2 regions of the Desulfotomaculum sp. 1211_IL3151 genome follow, and region 2 is predicted to be linked to the other one. Evidence: a T-box and tRNA genes for the amino acid it is inferred to sense, from the RefSeq annotation. Region 2 holds a T-box; the other holds one or more tRNA genes.
The links. A T-box is a leader RNA that pairs with one kind of tRNA and senses whether it is charged. The one in region 2 lies ahead of pheS (phenylalanine--tRNA ligase subunit alpha), so its partner is inferred to be a tRNA-Phe.
Positions count from the first base shown of each region.

Region 1 (10,727 bases), on a different contig from region 2:
TTAGAATGGTGTTTTTGCGATGGCTGTCGATGATGGTGTCAATATTCCTGGAAACAATCATGCGAGCAGCTAATTCTGCCATTAACGGTGAAATAGAAATATTCAGGTTATAAAGGGCATTAGACAGAGGTTTTTTATACTGTTTGGGAACCGATACATAAGCTAATCGAAGGCCAGGACCAATTGTTTTTGAAAGGCTGGCAATATAGATTGTCTGCTCTGGTGCAAAAGATGCCACTGCCGGTATTGGCTTTTCACACATCAGATGATAAGCAGCATCCTCAATTATGAAAATATTATATTCTTTTGCAGTTTGGGCCAATGCCTTTCTGCGCACAAGTGACATTTTATGGGTTGTTGGATTTTGATTATCTGGTATTAGATAAATACCTTTCAGGTTTTCATTTTTGCAGGCATTAATAAGGGCATGCTCATCCATTTCTCCGTCTGTATGTTTAATCGGTACTAATTGAATACCTAACATGCCAGCAGTGGTTTTTAGGCCAGGGTAAGTATGCGGATCCGTACCAATCTTATCTCCATGCTTGCAGAGACCAGCCAGGATTGCGGTAATTGCATTTTGACCACCATTAGCAAATAAAATCGTCTCAATATCTGTAATGTACCCACCTTTTCCCATAAGTTTTACAGCAGCATCTTTCTGCCAAAGCACATCATTCGGCCTGCTATAACTGAACCATTTTGCAAAATCAGATTCGTTCATCATATTTTTGAATAGTAGCATAAGTGGCTCATAAGAGGATGGCTCAGGTATAGTAGCACCCATCTCAATTAAATTCTTTGGTCTGCCTTCGGCAAGCAGATAGGCATTGGATAGGGCATCAAAGGAAACAAATGTACCGCTACCAACGGTTGTACTTAATAACCCTTTTAGCAGGCACACTTTGAAAGCCTTTGCAACCGTGCTGACATTTATATCCAAGAAATCCGCCAGTTCTCTATAGGGTGGTAATTTAGTTCCCGGAAGTATCGAACCCTTTATAATATCCTGTTCCAGTTGATTTGCCAGAGAAAGATATAGCGGTTTAATGGTTCTGTCTATGACAGGTTTCCAAGTCATAGGATAGTTCTCAAATGAATTTACTGGCATAGCATAACACCCTTTTCTGTCACACAATTGAACTAATGTATGGCATGTCTCGCAAAACATTAAAAAAATAAATCTTTGCTGCACATAAACCATCTATTGCTACTGTTCAGTACAACCTATTCTCAGTTGTGTCGCATTAATAGGGTAACTCCCACCTAACCGACACTTTGATATTGCCATTTAAGTAAATCCCGCTCAACATCGAACGGTGCCAATTGAGTCCGTAGCATTCGATAAGTTCTCCTATCTCTTGCATTGTCAGGGTTATATCCCCTCGGACTTCCTCGGAAGTTTTCAAATTCGACACCTGCCAAAGTCATTGTTGTCGAATTTTAGGGGTACCGGGTACCTTCTCGCCTTAGCCAGCATGAACTTAATTAAATACCTCAGGCTCCTTTATTTTTTCTAATATATCTATTTCACTTATTAACTCGTTCATACGAGATTGAATAACAACGATCTCCTCTTGACTGAGCTCATTGCCGGCCGCCTGCTCGGCCAAACCGCTCATTTCTCTAAGCTTGTCCTCTATGATCTTAAGTATCTGAATTCTAAACTTTACCCTTTTCAGTTCAGCTTGCAACAAAGCCTTTTCTTTTTCATTCATTAACATCAATCCCATCTTGGCACTATTTTATCATGTTCCGACGAGTCCTAAATTAAGTCTTATGTCCTATAAAACCAAGGACTATATTCTCATTTATTTTAACTGAAAAGGACTTAGTGTATAAGACGACGTAATTTACTGCATTGCATTTTTACGACTAAAAGCGGTATTTTATAACTAATTTTGGAGGATTAAAATGTGGGTTTATTACCTTACCCTTGTAACCCTCTCCCTTGCCCTATATTTTATTAATAAAAAGGTATTTACCAAGCTATTGGCGCTTAAAGTGTCCTTCGCGGTCTTTCTATTGGGGATGCTTTATCCTAGGCTACAAGCAGAACTACCCCTTTGGAAAACGGTGGTTTGCTTAGGCTTGCTCATGTTATTAAGTAGTTTCTTTATTGCCAAGAGGTTACCGCAGCATCGCACAGCTTCCGTGGAGTCTGAGCCTTGTCAGCTAGACCCCTCACCGGAGACAGTGGACGCAACAACTGAAGAAGACAGCATTAGCCCAATCGAAACCAACCATAAAGATTTAACCAACAATATCCCTCCTATAGAAGAAGTTGACCCACAGCCTTGCTTACAAAATGAGCCCTTAGCTCAACCAAACACTGCTATTTCTTTTTCTTCGGTATATTCTGACTCCCAACAGCCCGAATTAACCATACCGGCTGCTAATGAACCAGCCGAGATGAAACACGAGCCGATCGACATCGTGGAAACTTCCGAAGTTGTAACGCCACCTAAGGAGCAACCGCCTGCTGATATTGAGGTAACCCCGCAATCCCTATTAACACAAGGTATTCGCTTCGTAAGGCTTAAGCAATACGCCTTGGCGGTACGTTCTTTTAATAAAATTTTTAATTATAACCCTTCATCTGAAATTCTCTACCTGACCATCGGTGAACTTAGTTCCCTTTACCAATATATTGGACTCTATCCAATGGCTTCGGACATTATCCAAAGTTTTATGACACATCCGGACCTTCAAGGACACCCGGGATTAGAACCGTTAAAAGCTAAGCTTCGATTTATCCAGTGTTTGAACAGCCTCTTAACCACCGGAGGCTATCATCAAATTCCCTATGAACAGGTTCCGGAAGCAATACGTAGAGAGGCCTATATCAACTCTCTAAATTAATAGACTGATTACACGAAAGGAGTAAATCATGTGAAATTAAAAAGCAACATTGTAGGCTTGCCTGTTTTAAGCATTGTGGAGGTAGCTTCTCTGGGAAAGGTAGAAGAATTGGTAATTAATCCAAATACCGGCTCAGTGGACTATCTAATAATCGAACCCGAACAGTGGTATCTGGAACGAAGGGTAATTTCTATCCAGGATGTTCTAGGTATTGGAGAAGATGCTCTAACCACTGAAACCAAAGCAAAAGTTGTCAATATTACTGCTGTGCCCAATGCACTTGAACTGATCAGCAAGGGAGTTGCGGTCATCGGCTCTAAGGTTATTACAAAAAAGGGTCGAATCAACGGGCTCATTGATGAGCTTTCTATCGATGAAGAAACAGGTAAAATTCATGCCTGCCGCTGGGTCGCCACAGACAATTCAAGAACGGGCTATATTCCGACTAACCTTGTTGTTACCTTTGGTCAAGGCATGCTGGTGGTGGAAGAAAATTTTGACGTTGCTTTAGCAGAAGATCCTTCCCAGTTAATCGTAGCAGCCATTGAGAATACCGAGTCCGAAAAAACACCACCTTCCGTGCTGGAAGACCCTCTTAAGATATTTGAGGATAAGCAAAAGCAATACCTAATTGGTCGCACTGTTACCCTGGATATTATAGCAGATGATGGCCAGACAATAGCTAAAGAAGGTGACAAGATTACCCAGCAAATGGTGGACCGAGCTGTGACTGCTGACAAGTTTGTGGAGTTAACCCTAAACAACCGTGACTAAAATTAGGCTTATCTCCTTGGTTACCCTTGCCTTGGGTATTCAAATATGGGTTTGCATCAGCCTGTCCAGTGCTGCTATTCAATACTATTATCGGGATAGTCTGTTACCGGGAATCTCCGTGCAAGGCATTAATCTGGGCGGACTATCCCATCAAGCAGCTGTCAACAAACTTAAGGAATCTATTCCCTGGCCCAAGCCAGAAAGTCTGCTAATGTTAGTGGACCCCGAGGGACAGCCTACTTATATTTGTTATGGGGATATTGATTACACTTTAGATTATGATGCTACGGTAAGGAAGGCCTTCCTGTATAGCCAGAAGGCAGCCACCAGCTTGATGGATTTACCACGTGCCATCCGTAACAAAAAGGACCTTCCCCTGGTTAAGTCCTTTAACAAAGATTCTATAAATGAAATTCTTGAACGCCTTGCCGCTCAGTACAATGTGCCGGCTCAGAATTCTCAGCTTTCTTTTAGCGAAAATAACATTACCCTTTTTCAAGGTATTAAAGGCAGAACACTGGATAATACCGCCACCATTCATAAATTAATCATGCTGCCGCTAAACCAACACGAACTGGAACTCCAATTTAAGACCCTCGAGCCAGACATCAGCCCAGCGGATTTTAGTGGTATAAATGCCAGACTAGCCATGTTTATAACTCAATTTGACGCGGCCGACAGGGCCCGTACTCATAATATCCAATTAGCCAGCCAACTGGTTAATAACTTTATCCTACCACCAAAACAGGTCTTTTCATTAAACAAGGTCCTTGGTCCCCGAAGTAAGGAAAATGGCTACCTGCAAGCCCCTGTAATTGTTAACAATAGGCTAATTCCAGATTATGGTGGTGGTGTCTGCCAATTGGCTACAACTCTTTATAATGCTGTTTTATTGGCCAACTTAACAGTCGTGGAAAGGGTACCTCACTCGCTGCCCGTGGCCTATGCTCCTGGTGGCAGGGATGCCACCATCGCAGGGGATCTTATTGACTTTAAGTTTCTCAATAATACAGACTACCCCATTTTAATCACCAGTCAAATCCAGCAGGGAAACCTCCTGGTCAGTATTTTAGGTCACCGCCCCGGAGCGTCTGTCCGATTAATTAAACTTGAAACCACACGCTCCATTACCAAACCCGTACGAAACTATATGGAAGATAAAAACCTCCTGCCCGGTCAAGTGGTAATTTGCCGCCCGGGTCGAAATGGCTATCTTTTAAAAACCTACGAAGTGGTATACCAAAATGAAATAATAGTAGAAAAACGCCTTATCTCCGAATCAGAAGTAAAACCTGAGCCTGAACTAATTGCAGTGGGTCCCAAGGGTTTTACTAAAGATCAAATAGTAAAATAAAAATTACCAGCACATTATTTGCTGGTAATTTTTTATATTTAATGCTCCGGTCATCTCCAAACCCTCTCGGTAAGGATTGAGGCATTCTGACCCCTCATCCTCTGTACAGTGGTGGCAAAAAATAAGGAGACAGTCCTATTTTTCGTTTAGAGAAAGTACCCCATCGGGTACTTAATTTATTGGGAACGTAAAATACAACACACAAAATCCGGCCAATGACAGTCACATAGTATTTGCATGAACTACATTGTCTCATTAATCCCATACCCTTTCAAGTATCCATAGGCTCTGCTCTTGTACCAGGTCGCAATCTAAGTTTCTATCGGTGTAACAACGATAGCGTTCAAGGTAAGGATCCATGCCCATGCTTTGATACCATTGCCAATTCTGCTTGTCTATCTTATATGGGTAGCCCCTTTCTATCAGATACCAGTTGTCTTTCCACTTAAAACTAAGGGGCTGACCGTCGGGGCCGGGGTGGATTTCTACAGACTGTCGATACAATTTACACATACCAATCACCACCGCACATTTGTTTGGTTTGAGTATAGCAAACAAACGTGCGGTGTACAAGGTATAAATTTTGCTTTTACAGTAACATTTTGGGCCGTTAACCATATTATACCATTAGGTGAATGCTTCTTTTACAATTTGCATTCTCTCCTTGGGAATAACCCCTAGTGGCACGGCTAGGGGTTATTCCTTTAGGAAATATTTGAGAACCCCAAAAATCTTAGTCGCCGTATAGAAAATCTAGCAAAGACATCTACTAAGGAGCGGGAAACAGCGATAAAGGCGGAGTATAATGAATGACCTCCCCCATTGGGAGGGGATAAGAGGTGGGTTTACTGATGGCAGCTATCAGGGAAAGTCGAGAGTTCTTATACAACTTCCTATAAATGACTACCAACATGTCCTTGAGGATATGAATAAAGAAAATGCCAATAAATTAAATAGTATCCTTAAACCGTCAAAATAACCGTCAATTGACGGTGCGATAAATGAAAAAAGGAACTAGGTAAGTACCTAGTCCCTTGATTATGGTGCCCGGAGCCGGGGTCGAACCGGCACGAGGGGTAAACCTCGCAGGATTTTAAGTCCTGTGCGTCTGCCTATTCCGCCACCCGGGCATGTTATTAAGCTTTTTTAGTATAACAATCTTGAGATCCTCTGTCAATACCTTGAGATATTATCTGGCGGAGCTGACGGGAGTCGAACCCGCGTTCTCCTGCGTGACAGGCAGGCATGTTAGGCCACTACACCACAGCTCCAAATTTAAAGTGGAGCGGAAGACGGGATTCGAACCCGCGACCCTCGCCTTGGCAAGGCGATGCTCTACCACTGAGCCACTTCCGCATGCAGGTCTTATCGACGAATATAAATATAGCACACGAAGTGTAGACAAGTCAATATCCAAGTTGCGGGTAATTTGCTAAACTAAATCCTATGTTTACCCAATGGAAATTATTTACTATTTTATCTATTAATTGGAAGGGTTTTACATTTAATCGGAGAATTATTTAATAAAACATCATGGTGGGGGGTATTGTTCAGTGTTTCAAGAATATCGTCAAATTATCAATAGGGTTAAGGGTTTGGACAAGCCCTTATCTTCATTAACCCGAGCGGAAAGAAACGATGTCTTAAATCTTTCCATTCGTCAAGAAGAACTTGAAAAACAAATTGGTAAACATATTCAAGAGAGTTTCAAAGAGTTACAGGATGGCTTAGAGGTCGTAGCCGAATGGGTGCGTTTAATGAAAGAAGACGCCATCAAGGCACTGGGTATTGGCGGAACCCCTGAAGAAGTGTTAGCCTTGGAAGAAACTCTGGCCCAGGCTTCTTCACTGAATATGCAAATCTCCGGTTTAACTTTGGCCAATTTTTCCGCCCCGGAAAAAACTGAGTCCATTGAAAAAACCGGAGCCGAAGAGCCTGTAAAGGCTCCAATTAGCCTTATTAAAGCCAAAACCCCGAAAAACAGGCTCACCCTACCGGTAATTAATTCCACCATTGATATGGTCGAAAATGTCGAAGAACAAAAAATTGTTACAAAGGTTTTGGAAGAGATCACCGAATCCGTTGTTGCTGCGGCACCTACCATACAGTTAGCAGACGTATTTAATCAACCAAGAATTACCACACATAAAAGCAGACCACCTAAAAGAAAAAAACGTTAATAATCAACGATTACCTTTCAGGAAAGGAGGAATCATTTGCCCTACGGGCGATTAAAATGCTGTCATCCTTCACTGACGCTCAGGATGACATTCAATTTTCACTCTTTGATGGTGCCGTTAACGGCATGGAAGCCTATACTGCCATCGTTAAAAATTATTCCTTTGATCACACAAAAAAGCCATCTACTTGGTAGATGGCTTTAATTATTCATTGGAGGCGGCACCCAGATTCGAACTGGGGGATAAAGGATTTGCAGTCCTCTGCCTTACCACTTGGCTATGCCGCCAGCTTATAAATAAATGGAGCGGAAGACGGGATTCGAACCCGCGACCCTCGCCTTGGCAAGGCGATGCTCTACCACTGAGCCACTTCCGCATAAATGGTGCCTCGAGCCGGAATCGAACCAGCGACACGCGGATTTTCAGTCCGCTGCTCTACCAACTGAGCTATCGAGGCACTGCTGACGCTTATAAAATATATCATACTATGACATGTTTCGCAATAGTTTTTACCAATTTTTTTAAGAATTATAGCCCAGTGCTACCAAAGCCACCCTTTCCCCTCTCGGTATCGCCTAATTCTTCGCATTCAATAATCTCAATGTCGGGAAGGGCATGGATAATGGCTTGGGCGATGCGGTCCCCTGCTTTGAAAGATACCTCATAATGTCCTGCGTTATGAAGCAGCACAATTACCTCCCCACGATAGTCAGAATCCACCACACCTACAGCATTGCTTAGGGTGATGCCATATTTCTTGGCATTTCCACTGCGGGGATAAACCAACATGGCATAGGCCGGGGGCAATTCAAAGGCCAGACCCGTTCTCACAGATTTATGTTCTCCAGGGCAGATGGTAAAATCCTCTATTGAGTGTAGGTCGAAACCAGCACTTTCAGGCGTAGCACGCCTAGGCATTTCCGCATTTTCATGCAACTTTTTAATTTTAACAATGCAATTTTTAAAGCTAAATAAGCTACATTGTCTGAATGGGTACAAAGCTTCATCCCTCGGTATTTTAATTTCTTGCTTTTCGCATTTATAGTCTCCCCGAATAATCTCCACTCCATAGCGGCATCTTTTGCAAGTTTCTAACATATATAAACACCCCTAAGAACAGGATTTGTGATATTTGTCACTTCGACATTCCATATGAACTTTCCCTTCTATTTGGAAAAACTTTTTGTCATTTATTTGACAACTCCCTTGAATTACGCACAATTATATTGACTGCGTAATAATATATAAGTATATTAGTATTACCCCTTTGATATTTCAAAACAAGGAAGGAGGAAATTCGTTGAAAAATATTGTGCTATTAAAACGCATTCGCAAGCAGGCCATAACTTGGATTGTTTTGCCGGCAGTAATTGGTATTGGTTGGGTCTTTCCACCCGTTGGTTTCCTTTTATTATTATGCATGGTTGGTGCAGTGGGTCTGTCTTTCTTTAGTGGCCGCTCTTGGTGCGATTGGATGTGTCCACGAGGTGCCTTCTACGACGTGTTCTTTCAAAAATTCAATCAGGGAAAACCCGTTCCAAAATGGTTACGTTCAAACAAACTGCGTACTTTCATGGTAGGTTTAATATTCACCGTTCTGGGAACCCAGCTTTATTTTGCTTGGGGGGATTTACATGGTATGGGTATGGCCTTTGTTCGCCTACTAACCATAACCACTACTGTCGGCATAATATTGGGCCTAACCGTACACGCCAGGGGCTGGTGCCATATTTGCCCGATGGGTACATTGGCTAGTTGGTTCGGAAAGGGTAAGAAACCGTTATTTATTAATCGGGAAAAATGCAGCGACTGTGGTTTATGCACCAAAGCCTGCCCAATGGGCTTAGTCCCGAATATAGCTGAAAATGGTCGACTGACTGATCCAGATTGCATTAAGTGCGGCAGCTGTGTAGTTGCCTGCAATCGTAAGGTATTAAGCTTTGATCAGCCAATCAAGGAAGTTAAAAGGCCCGCTTAAGCAATAAAAAGGGTCGTGTCATTATAAGCATAAAAGTCCTTGGACACAAAAAACTCCTGAGTTATAACTCAGGAGTTTTCACTGGAGGCGGCACCCAGATTCGAACTGGGGGATAAAGGATTTGCAGTCCTCTGCCTTACCACTTGGCTATGCCGCCAGCTTATAAATAAGTGGAGCGGAAGACGGGATTCGAACCCGCGACCCTCGCCTTGGCAAGGCGATGCTCTACCACTGAGCCACTTCCGCATAGATGGTGCCTCGAGCCGGAATCGAACCAGCGACACGCGGATTTTCAGTCCGCTGCTCTACCAACTGAGCTATCGAGGCATTTATGTGGCGGAGCTGACGGGAGTCGAACCCGCGTTCTCCTGCGTGACAGGCAGGCATGTTAGGCCACTACACCACAGCTCCAAAGTCATTTAGCTCACGCTCACTGACATTGATTAGTATACAAAAACTACCCCCAGAAGTCAAATGTTATTTTTCTTACCCTATACTTTTATTTTAGATCTTCCAAAAGCCAAGATAGCTTCCCGTACCAGCTTAGCTCCTAGCAACGCTGTTTTCTCAGAATGATCATAGACCGGACTAATCTCCACCAAGTCCATGCCAACCACCTTTAATTCCTTCATTAAATAAATGGCTTCCAAAATTTCTGTTGAAGTACAGCCACCTGGCTCTGCCGTACCCGTTCCTGGTGCATAGGCTGGATCAACCACATCAATATCCAGTGATAGGTACACCGGATGTCCTAACAGCTCCGGTAACACTTGCTGCAATGGCTCCAGTACCTTTGCCGGAAACATCCGGGTATGTCCCCTGGCATAGTCAAATTCTTCCTTGGTGCCGGAGCGAATACCAAATTGGTAGATATTCTGCCCCCCCACTAAATCAACCGCCCGCCGCATAACGGAAGCATGGGAAAGGGTCTGTCCCATGTAATCCTGACGCAAATCTGCATGGGCATCAAAATGAAGAATCTTCAAACCAGGGTACTTTTTAACCACTTCCATAATTACCGGCAGGCTGATCAAATGCTCACCGCCAAGCACCAAAGGAAATTTGTTATCAGCAATAATCTTGGCCACAACTTTGCCAATCCGCTCCAGGCTTTCCAATACATGCCCAAAGGGCAGGGCAATATCACCGGCATCAAAATAGGCATAATCAGCCAGGTCAAGATCAAGCATCACGCTGTATTCTTCTAGCCCAACAGAAACCTGCCTAATGGCCCGGGGACCCTGGCGTGTCCCCGGGCGAAAGCTGACAGTAAAATCCATTGGTGCCCCCACCAGAACGACGTTAGAATTCTCGTAGTCCTGGGTGGCACCCATAAATCCAGTGCATTGATCGAGTAGATCAAACATTGGTAATCCCCCGTTATTTATTGATTAATTCTTGGACAAAGTTAGGCAAGGCAAAGGCTGCCTGATGGATATCATGGTTGTAGTAACGTGTTTTATAGCTGGGTTTTGTACTAAAATCCACCGCCTTGGGATCATATTTTTTAGATCCCATAGTGAAGGTCCAGCTACCACTGGGGTAGGTGGGTACGTGGGCCAGGTAAACATTCGTAATG
Region 1 is NZ_JBAIYV010000003.1:50,922-61,648, reverse strand. It holds gene V6C11_RS00485 (aminotransferase-like domain-containing protein) at 1-1,111, opposite strand, end outside; gene V6C11_RS00480 (hypothetical protein) at 1,485-1,718, opposite strand; gene V6C11_RS00475 (hypothetical protein) at 1,915-2,862, shown strand; gene V6C11_RS00470 (PRC-barrel domain-containing protein) at 2,893-3,636, shown strand; gene V6C11_RS00465 (VanW family protein) at 3,629-4,990, shown strand; gene V6C11_RS00460 (hypothetical protein) at 5,246-5,503, opposite strand; tRNA gene V6C11_RS00455 (tRNA-Leu) at 6,032-6,120, opposite strand; tRNA gene V6C11_RS00450 (tRNA-Asp) at 6,185-6,261, opposite strand; tRNA gene V6C11_RS00445 (tRNA-Gly) at 6,272-6,346, opposite strand; gene V6C11_RS00440 (hypothetical protein) at 6,544-7,170, shown strand; gene V6C11_RS00435 (hypothetical protein) at 7,227-7,364, shown strand; tRNA gene V6C11_RS00430 (tRNA-Cys) at 7,383-7,457, opposite strand; tRNA gene V6C11_RS00425 (tRNA-Gly) at 7,472-7,546, opposite strand; tRNA gene V6C11_RS00420 (tRNA-Phe) at 7,552-7,627, opposite strand; gene dut (dUTP diphosphatase) at 7,699-8,268, opposite strand; gene V6C11_RS00410 (4Fe-4S binding protein) at 8,471-9,148, shown strand; tRNA gene V6C11_RS00405 (tRNA-Cys) at 9,231-9,305, opposite strand; tRNA gene V6C11_RS00400 (tRNA-Gly) at 9,320-9,394, opposite strand; tRNA gene V6C11_RS00395 (tRNA-Phe) at 9,400-9,475, opposite strand; tRNA gene V6C11_RS00390 (tRNA-Asp) at 9,483-9,559, opposite strand; gene speB (agmatinase) at 9,640-10,515, opposite strand; gene speE (polyamine aminopropyltransferase) at 10,529-10,727, opposite strand, start outside.
Region 1: it has a tRNA-Phe gene. The T-box ahead of pheS (phenylalanine--tRNA ligase subunit alpha) is inferred to sense a tRNA for this amino acid. The anticodon was not compared.

Region 2 (10,727 bases):
GTCATCCAGACGCATAAGATCATGGGCATCTGTATTAATGCTTAGTTTAACTCCTAAATCCTTGGCCTGCTTGGCATAAACCTCGTTGATATCCAATCGATCCGGTGCAGAATTGATTTCTAAAATGGTTTGGGTCTTGGCAGCCGTTTCCAACAGTTCCTCCACATCTACGTCATAGGGCTCCCTTCTGCCTATCAGCCGGCCTGTCATATGAGCAATGATATCCACCTGCTCATTTTCCATGGCTTTGCTGATGCGGCGGGTAATTTCCTTTTTGCTCTGTCTAAAACCAGTGTGAATAGAACCAATAACCACATCCATTTGCTCCAGGATTTCGTCTGGATAGTCCAATTCACCATTTGGTAAAATATCCATTTCCACGCCGGTGAGCAGGGTAAAATCCTCTAGTTTTTTATTTTGTTCCCGAATAATCTGGTGCTGCTGTGCCAGTCTAGTGGGGTCAAGTCCATTGGCAATTTTTAAAGACTGTGAGTGGTCTGTAATGGCAGCATAGGAATACCCCTTTTCCCGGCACCTTTTTATGATATCAGCTATCTCCAGAGCAGAATCGCTCCAATTGGTATGTATATGAAGATCTCCCTTGATATCGGAAACCTCGATCAAGGATGGCAGACTTCCCTTAAGGGCTGCCTCCACTTCGCCGGAGCCCTTTCTAAGTTCTGGCGGGATATACTTCATACCCAGGGCCTGATAAAGATCTTCCTCATTGTTAATCCCCAGGAAATCCCCCTGTTCGGTACGAAGGCCATGATGATTAAGCTGCAGCCCAATACTGTCTGCAATTTCCTGTAACCTGGCATAGTGGTCCTTGGACCCGGTACTGCGATGCAATGTAAAAATAAATTCCTTTGGCGATACCACCTGCAAATCCACCGAAAGCCCCCACCAGGTGGACAAACGAATGCGATTGCTTTGCCGTTCAATTACTTCTTTCATCCTCGGGTGGCTGGCAAGGGCTGTCAATAATGGTGCCGGGTCTTCTGCAGCGGCCACAAGATCCAGATCCCCGACTGTTTCCTGCCAACGTCTGGTGCTGCCAGCCATCTTCACCCCAAGGGTGCCAGGTATTTTTTTGAGAAAATCAATTAACTCTGCCGCTAACTCCCTGGACACCGAAAGACGGATTCTACCCTGCCGGTTGCGAACCATCTCAATGCCGTTTAAAATATCCCACTCTAGCTTTGCGCTGAAGCCCTTTAGTTTACGTACCTGTCGGTTTTCAACTGCCTGTTTTAGTCCCTCTAAATCAGTTATACCCAGTTCCTGATAAAGGATTCTGGCTCGGTTAGAACCGATCCCCGGCAATTGTTTTATTTCCAAAACCCCCCGGGGAATTTGCCGTAATAACTCTTGGTGTTTCTTTAATTTACCTGTTTTAAGTATTTCCTTAATTTTTTCTTCTATGACCTTCCCTACACCGGGAATTTTCGTTAATAATCTTCGGCGATGTATTTCCTCAATAGGTTCCTCCAAACTTGCCATTGCTTCCGCCACCCGACGGTAGGCCCTTATTTTATAAAAATCCTCCCCCTGAATTTCCAACAGGTCAGCCAGCTCAGTAAAAATCCAGGCGATTTCTATGTTTTGCATAAAAACGCTCCGTTTCTTTGCTATTACCATATTTGGTTCACTTATACTATTCCCCAAATCTTAGGCCAAAAATAAAACTCATGATCTGGTCATGAGTTACTAAGGTTTGCTTTTTCCGGATCCATCATTTGCAAGAGGTTGTCATACTGTTCCTGAAGCTTTAGAAGTTCATCGACCAGATTAACAACCGTCAATACAGCTACTTTATTGGGAGAAAGTACAGGGTTTCTGTGACTTACCTCCATCATCTTTTTGTTCACTAATTTGGCGACCGTTTGCATATATTCTGGGGATTCATGCCCTTTTAAGGTGTAGTACTCACCAAATATTTCTACCTCCACCTTGCTTGGCTGCTTAGACATTTTTGACCCCCCTATTACCTTTGCTGATTGTTTATTCGCTGTTTTCTAGCAAATCCCTTCAGCTTTTTGCATTTTGCATAATAAATAGAAAAAATGGCCGTAGGATATGGGCCTTTGGTCTCAGGGATAAATAACCTGTCCCACCTTGTCCCAAAAGGGAGTGTCGCTTGCGACACTCCCTTTTATGAGGGTCTTATTTTCTTAGTTCTGCTCCGGTCTGAGCAGTCAGTGATTTGATAATCCGCTGCATTTTATCGTTGATTTCCTCGTCCGTTAAGGTTCTGTCCGGGGCTTGGAACTTCATGGCAAAGGCTACACTCTTATAGCCCTCGGGCACCTGACTACCTTGATAGATATCAAAGATTTCTGTTTCTTGCAGTAAGCTTCCGGCTGCCTTTTGAATAATGGCTAGCATATCGGCAGCTAAAACTTCCTGCTGCACCAAAACAGCCAAGTCACGTTCTACTATGGGAAATTTAGGTAAACCGTGATATTGTTTTACCGGTCGGTTGGTTTGGGCCAGAGCCTGTAAATCCAGCTTCATCGCCACAGCCCTACCCGGTAATTCATAGTTTTCGATTACATTGGGGTGGAGCTCTCCCACTACCCCTAATATTTGACCATTCGCTTCAATCTTGGCACAACGTCCGGGATGGAAGCTGGGGTCTTGATGGCGGCTAAAGGTAATATTTTGAACTCCCAGGCCTTCCAATAATTGTTCCACTACACCCTTCATGAAGAAGAAATCCATGGGCCGAGCAGGTTGATTCCAAATTTTTTGCGTATTTCCATAGGCCACTGCCGCCAGTACAGGTACCTCTTCGGGCAGAGGCTGCCCTTCCTGGGGATAAAACACCCGTGAAATTTCAAAGATGGCTCCACTTTGAGCCCGTCGATTAAGATTTTTCTGCAGTGCCTCTAACAGACTGGGAACCAACACTGTCCTCATCACAGATTGTTCTTCACTAAGGGGATTCTGCAATTTCATAGCATTTCTAAATTTACTATCCTGGGGTAAATTCATTAAATCAAAGACCCTAGGATGAACAAAGCTATAGGTAACAACTTCATAGAAGCCGCAGGAAATCATAATGTTGCGGATGTCCCAGTTCATTTGCTGTTCCGGTGTACGTACCCCCTGGGTGGAGGCGCCAAAGGGCAAGGTCTCAGGAATCTGATTAAAACCATGCATTCTAGCTACTTCTTCGATTAAATCCCACTCACCGAAAATATCCGGCCTGAAGGTAGGAACCGTAACCAGTAAGTCATCCCCCTGCTCTTGCACCCTAAATTGCAAACTTTCCATGATTCTAAAAATTTCTTGTTTGGGAATTTCCACTCCCAACACCCAATTGACCCGGCTGGGTCTTAGCAAGATCGTTTTTTCAGCGATGGGGTTGGGGAATTGGTCAATGGTACCGGCAACAATTGATCCCCCGGCCAATTGTTGGATTAATTGCACCGCCCTGTCTGCAACCCTGCGGCAGCCGTTAACATCGATGCCCTTTTCAAACCGTACCGAGGATTCCGAACGCAGTCCCAGGGCTTTGGAAGTGCGCCTTACATTAATGGGGTGAAAGTAAGCAGACTCAATGAGCAGGTTTACTGTGGCATCCGTAACCTCACTGTCCAGACCTCCCATTACCCCAGCCACTGCCACCGGACCACTTGCGTCGGTAATGGCCAGCATCTCCGGATTTAAGGTACGCTCAACACCGTCCAGGGAGACAATTTTTTCATTCTCTTTAGCTCGCCGAACAATAATGTGGTGGTTAGCCAGTTTATCATAGTCAAAGGCATGCAGTGGTTGACCCATTTCCAACATCACATAGTTGGTTACATCCACCACATTGCTAATGGGTCTCACGCCGGCTGCTCTCAGTCGATTTTGCAGCCAAATGGGTGAGGCTCCCACCTTGATGCCTTTAATCACACGGCCAACGTAACGGCGGCACAAATCAGGATCTTCGATCTCAATTTTCGCTAGGTCATTTATGTTTTCTTGGTTTTCTTCTACCTTGGGCACCGGAATTTTCAGTTCAGTATTCAATAGGGCCGCCACATCACGGGCAACACCGATCATGCTCAGGGCATCGCCTCGGTTAGGGGTGAGGTCTAATTCCAGCACGGAATCATATAAACCTAAAACCTCTTTCGCATCCAAACCGATCGTTACATCCTCCGGCAAAATCAAAATGCCATTGGCCATGTCCGAAGACATGAGTTTGCTTTCCATCCCTAGTTCTTGGCCGGAACAGAGCATCCCTCTGGACTCCACACCTCTAAGTTTAGAACGTTTAATCTGCAATCCCTTCGCCAATTTGGCCCCTTCCAAGGCAACTGGAATGATATGTCCTTCCCCTACGTTGGTGGCACCGGTAACAATTTGCAAGGGTTCCCCCTGACCAACATCCACCTGGCAAACCACCAGCTTATCCGCATTGGGGTGTCTTTCTATTTTTTCAATTCGCCCGGTAACAACATTTTCAATTTCAGCACCCAATTCTTCCACCACATCAACCGCCAGGCCAGATAGGGTTAGTTTATCTGCCAATTCCCGGGGTGAAATCTGGATGTCAACATAATCTTTAAGCCACTGGTATGAAACTCGCATGTATCTTAAAACCTCCCGAATCTAAAATTGTGCCAGAAATCGCAAATCGTTATCAAATAACAACCGGAGATCGTCGATGCCGTACTTCAACATGGCAATTCGCTCAACCCCCATGCCAAAGGCAAAACCTGTCACTTCCTCGGGATTGTAGCCGGACATCTCTAAGACCCTGGGGTGCACCATGCCTGATCCAAGAATTTCCAGCCAGCCACTTCCCTTACAAACCCTGCAGCCGCTGCCCTTACAATTGAAGCAAGAGATATCCACCTCTGCACTGGGCTCGGTAAAGGGAAAATAACTGGGACGCAGCCGGGTCTTGGTTTCTGGTCCGAACATTTGCTTAGCAAAGGTAGCTAAGATACCTTTAAGATCCGCAAAGGTAATATGCTTATCAACAACCAAACCCTCTACCTGGTGAAACATGGGGGAGTGGGTGGCATCATCATCCCGTCGATAGACACGGCCAGGGCAAATAATTTTAATGGGCACCTGGGGCACCATTTTTTCCATTGTTCTGGCCTGTACCGGAGAGGTATGTGTTCTTAAGAGAACCTCCGGATTAATGAAGAAGGTGTCTTGCATATCCCTGGCCGGGTGGTCTTTGGGTAAATTTAACGCTTCAAAGTTGTAATAATCCAGTTCTATTTCAGGCCCTTCCGCAATTTTGAAGCCCAGGCCCATAAAAATATTTTCTATTTCCTGCATGACTTGGGTTAGGGGATGCAACCTTCCCAGGCCAAACCGATTGCCTGGCAAGGTAATGTCGATGGTTTCAGCAGCCAGCATTTTTTCCTTTTGTGCTTCCTTAACCCGATTATTTCTTTCTTCCAGGGCCTTCTCAATGGCCACCCTTACTTCATTGGCCACCTGTCCTAGCTTCGGCCTTTCTTCTGCAGATAAAGCACCCATACCCCGTAAAACTTGTGTTACTTCCCCTTTTTTACCTAGGTACTTAACACGAATATCATTTAGTTCCTCTGGGGTATGGGCAGCCCCCAGGGCCGTCAATGCCTCCTGGGATAAATTTCTTAATTTTTGCTCCATGATGCTCCTCCTGTAAAAATAGATAAAATAAAAAACCGCCCCTAATAAAAGGGACGGATCATCTCCGTGGTACCACCCAAATTGTTCTAGAAAAGAACCTCTTAGAGGATAAAATAATATTTATCCGCTTCTGATAACGGTAGAAGTACCGGCGCAACCTACTAGTATGTAATACGTTCAGACCGCAGCTCAGGGGTGAACTTTCCGGAGTTTTTCTTTAAAAGGGCTTCCAGTCATGACCCTTTCTCCCTGTAAAGAAAAATCTACATACTTTTCCCCGTCATAGCAGTAGTATATTAGTGTAGAACCAGCCGGCGATAATTAATATATGCTGTAACCGAACCGGTTGCTTCGAACAGGCTCCAAAAAAATTCGGCGGTTAGCAACACGCAACCACAACCTTTCATCCTTTTTTGGGGACCTTTCGACACTGATTATACCATATGGCTCTAAGCAAAACAAGAAAGTTTACTGAATTTTATACCTTTGCCTTACCGCTTCATAAAGCATGATGGCGGTGGCGGTGGCTACATTTAAGGATTCGGCATGACCCGGCATGGGTATGGTTACTTTCTGATGCTTATGGTCAAGGATAGCTTCCCTGGGCCCAGACCCTTCATTGCCCACCACAAGGCCCACCGGTCCCTGAAGATTTGCCTGAAAGATTGGTATGCCACCCACCGGCTCACCCACCAGTAAAGTGACCCCCAGGGAGGTTAGATAAGCCAAAGCCCCCTCTGCATCCTCTGCTTGCACCACTGGCAGGTGGAACAAGGAACCCATGGTGGAACGCAGTGTTTTAGGGTTGTATAAATCCACCGTCCCCTTCAACAAAACAACCCCGTTGGCTGCCGCAGCATCTGAGGAACGGATAATGGTACCTAGGTTTCCCGGGTCCTGCACCCCGTCCACAATCACCACCAGTGGCTGCTGCCCCCTCTTAACCACATCCCCCAAGGCATAATCCGGTTGCCAAAGCACTGCCAGCACCCCCTGGGGAGTTTCTGTATCGGTCAACTCTCCCATGATACTTTCAGATACCTCAAGGGTTTCTACTCCCTTGTCCCTGGCCTGCTTCAGCAACCCTTTCCCTCGTTCCCCCTGCACTCCCTGATCCGTATAAAGCAAATACTCCATTTGCCAATTGCTCGCCAGGGCCTCTTCAACAAAGCGAATGCCTTCCACGCTAAACTTTCTTTCTTTTTGACGGAAATTACGTTGGGATAGTTTTTTTACGTACTTTACCCGTGAATTTTGGCTAGATGTAATCATTGGATCTCCACCGTCTCATTTCTCCTTATAGAAAATCCATTGGTTTGAGCCTTGGACTTTTTATACATTGGAAAGATAACCCTACGAATTAGCAGGTGCTATCGTTATCCCCCTGAGCGACTTTAGCGGAGTGCCGTTAATAACTCTTGACAAGTGCAGGGCGAAATCAGGGGGGCGCGCTCAGGACGAGCGCGCAGCCTTAGCTGAGACAGGACGTCGAATCTAAGGCGACCCCTGATTTCGCCCGGAACGAGTCTTAGAGTTATCGGCACGGAGCTTAGGAGCGAATGGGGGATAACGATAGCACTCCCCGCTGATGCAATATCCCCTACACAACAAGCCATGGGGTCAAAAGAACAAGTCTCGCACCCGACTAGCTTGTTTTATACAGCAAAGGCATGGTCCAAAGACCATGCCTTAGTTTATATCACAATTGGGTTTTGGGGCAAGCTTAGGCTAGCTTGGACTTAGCAAGCTCAACCAGTTGGCCGAAGGCCTTGGCATCGTTTACTGCCAAGTCAGCCAGCATTTTACGGTTCACTTCTACATCGGCTTTTTTCAGGCCAGCGATGAAACGGCTGTAGGACAGACCATTCATGCGGGTTGCCGCGTTGATCCGAGCAATCCATAGCTTACGGAAGTCACGTTTTTTCTGACGACGGTCTCTGTAGGCATAAGATAAAGCTTTCATAACCGCCTGGTTGGCTACCCTGAACAGTTTACTGCGGGAACCTCTATAACCTTTGGCCAGTTTTAAAACCTTTCTGTGTCTATTACGAGAAACCACACTGCTTTTAGCCCGTGGCATGATGATTACCTCCTTTTACTTAAAAAAATCAACTATTAATAGGGCAGCAGTCTTCTAAGTTGAACTGCATCGGATTCATGAATGATAGAAGACTTGCGCAGATTACGCTTACGTTTGGCGGATTTTTTACCAAGAATGTGGCTTTTAAAAGCGTGCCAACCACGAATTTTTCCAGTGGCAGTTTTCTTAAATCTCTTAGCAGCCCCACGGTGGGTTTTAATTTTAGGCATTTAGGGCAACTCCTTTCTAATCCTGCTTCTCAATTTTTGGTGCTAAGATCATAATCATATTTTTACCTTCAAGTTTAGCGTGTCTTTCCACAATGCAAATATCCTTAAGGTCTTTGGCCAAACGTTCCAGCAGAATTCTTCCCAGTTCGGTATGAACAATTTCTCTGCCCCGGAACATAATCGTAACCTTGACCTTATCGCCATCTTTCAGAAAGCGTTCAGCGTTCTTAGATTTTACTGAATAGTCATGATCTTCAATGCGGGGCCGCAGCTTAACCTCTTTAATCTGAATAATCCGCTGCTTTTTCTTTGTTTCCTTATCCCGCTTGCTTTGCTCATATTTGAATTTACCATAATCCATAATACGGCAAACCGGCGGTTTGGCCTGGGCAGCAACCTCCACCAAATCCAACTGTTTTTCCTCTGCCAAACGCAGGGCTTCTTTTACAGGCATAATGCCCAGTTGGTTGTTGTCAGCGTCTACTACCCGTACTTCACGTGCTCTGATTTCCTCATTAATGCGTTGCTCTTGTTTGGAAATATATATTCACCTCCAGATTTTAAGTTAAAACAAAAACAAAAAGCGGGTGATAAACACCCGCTTATAGACACAACTATAAAATAAATTTGTGTTAGATGACCCTACGAACCATCGTTGTAAGGTGAGAAGCGGGATGCCTCTACTTGCTAAATATATTGAGTTCAACAGATGAAATTGTACCATAGCCTGCCTATGGAGTCAAGGCTTTCCCTTTGATAATTAGAAAAGCTTGGTTCGTTTATGCCCTTAAGGGCACAAGCGAGCCTTAGCTTTTCTTATACGATCATCCTTAAAATCTTATTCTTTCTGATCGTGTTAGAAAATAGCCCTGGTATGGATGTCCTCCACAATCTTTTTAATAAATTCATCAACGGCTACGGCCCCAACATCTCCCTTGCCGCGCTGCCGCAGGGCCACCGTTCCCTGCTCCATTTCCCGATCTCCGATGACCAGCATATAGGGGATTTTTTGGGTCTGGGCTTCTCGAACCTTATAATTAATTTTTTCATTCCTGGCATCCAGTTCCACCCGAACATCCAGCGCATCTAGTTTCTTGACCAATTCCCTGGCATATTCATGGTGCTTGTCGGTAATGGGCAATACTTTAACCTGTATCGGGGCCAACCAAACTGGGAAGGCTCCTGCAAAGTGCTCCGTGAGGATGCCGATAAAACGTTCAATACTGCCGAAAACAACCCTATGAATCATGACCGGGCGGTGCTTTTGACCATCTTCACCAACATAGTTAAGATCAAATTTTTCCGGCATTTGGAAGTCCAACTGAATGGTACCACACTGCCAGGTTCTGCCCAGGCTGTCGGTTAGATGGAAGTCAATCTTAGGACCATAAAATGCCCCGTCACCCTCATTTACTTTGTAATCCATTTTCTTAGCTTCCAGAGCATCCCGCAGGGAGTTTGTTGCTGTTTCCCACATTTCATCGGAGCCCATGGATTTCTCGGGGCGAGTCGATAACTCCACATGATAGTTTAAGCCAAAGGTATTATAGAAGTAATCAAACAGGTCGATGACCCCGATGATTTCCTCCTTAATCTGACTGGGCAGCAGGAAGATGTGTGCATCATCCTGGGTAAAGCAACGCACCCGCATCAGTCCGTGCAAAGCACCGGACAGCTCATGGCGGTGTACCAGACCCAGTTCACCCCAGCGCAGGGGAAGATCGCGATAACTGTGCATTCTAGCTTTGTATACCAGAATACTACCCGGACAGTTCATGGGCTTAACGGCATAATCCCCTTCGTCAATCTTGGTAAAATACATATTTTCCTTGTAATGGGCCCAGTGTCCGGACTGTTCCCAAAGACCGCGATTTAAGATAATGGGGGTACGAATTTCCTGATAGCCACGTCTTTTATGTTCCAGACGCCAGAAATTTTCCAGCTCATTGCGTAAAACCATGCCCTTCGGATGGAAAAAGGGGAACCCTGGACCCTCTTCCTGGATACTAAACAGGTCCAGTTCTTGACCTAACTTTCTATGATCACGCCGCTTCGCTTCCTCTATGCGGAACAGGTGCTCATCCAATAATGTCTTTTTAGGGAAGGAGGTACCATAGATACGCTGCAGCATTTTGTTTTTCTCACTGCCCCGCCAATAGGCCCCAGCAATACTCATTAGCTTAAGGCTTTTTAATTTACCGGTGGAAGGAACATGTGGTCCGGCACATAGATCATTAAAATCCCCCTGATGATAGCAGGAGATCACAGCATCCTCTGGCAGGTCCGTAATTAGCTCTACCTTATAAATTTCACCCTGTTTCTTGAAATGCTCCAGGGCTTCTTCCCGGGACAGCTCTGCCCTTTGGAAAGGAATATCTTCTTTAATGATGCGATTCATTTCTTCTTCAATCTGCTCTACCTGGGCCGGGGTAAAGGGTTGCTCCATATCAAAGTCATAGTAGTAGCCATCTTGAATGGCCGGGCCAATGGCCAGTTTGGCATTGGGAAATAATCTTTTCACAGCCTGGGCCAATACGTGGGCAGTACTATGCCGATAGACATTTCTTCCCTCTTCGTCATTAAAGGTCAATAGTTCTAAGGCAGCGTCTTCATTTAGGGGATGGTCAACATCCACAACCTTGCCATTAACCTTACCGGCCAAGACCTCCCTGGCCAGCCCCTGGCTGATACTTTTAGCAACTCCCATTACTGTACTTCCTACGGGATACTCTCTGACGGAACCGTCCTTAAGTGTTACTTTTATCATGGTGTTTCTCCTTTCGGTA
Region 2 is NZ_JBAIYV010000013.1:12,672-23,398, reverse strand. It holds gene polX (DNA polymerase/3'-5' exonuclease PolX) at 1-1,611, opposite strand, end outside; gene zapA (cell division protein ZapA) at 1,701-1,973, opposite strand; gene pheT (phenylalanine--tRNA ligase subunit beta) at 2,167-4,587, opposite strand; gene pheS (phenylalanine--tRNA ligase subunit alpha) at 4,609-5,631, opposite strand; T-box leader at 5,678-5,924, opposite strand; gene V6C11_RS02440 (TrmH family RNA methyltransferase) at 6,100-6,903, opposite strand; gene rplT (50S ribosomal protein L20) at 7,355-7,711, opposite strand; gene rpmI (50S ribosomal protein L35) at 7,747-7,941, opposite strand; gene infC (translation initiation factor IF-3) at 7,958-8,488, opposite strand; ribosomal protein L20 leader region at 8,511-8,633, opposite strand; gene thrS (threonine--tRNA ligase) at 8,798-10,708, opposite strand.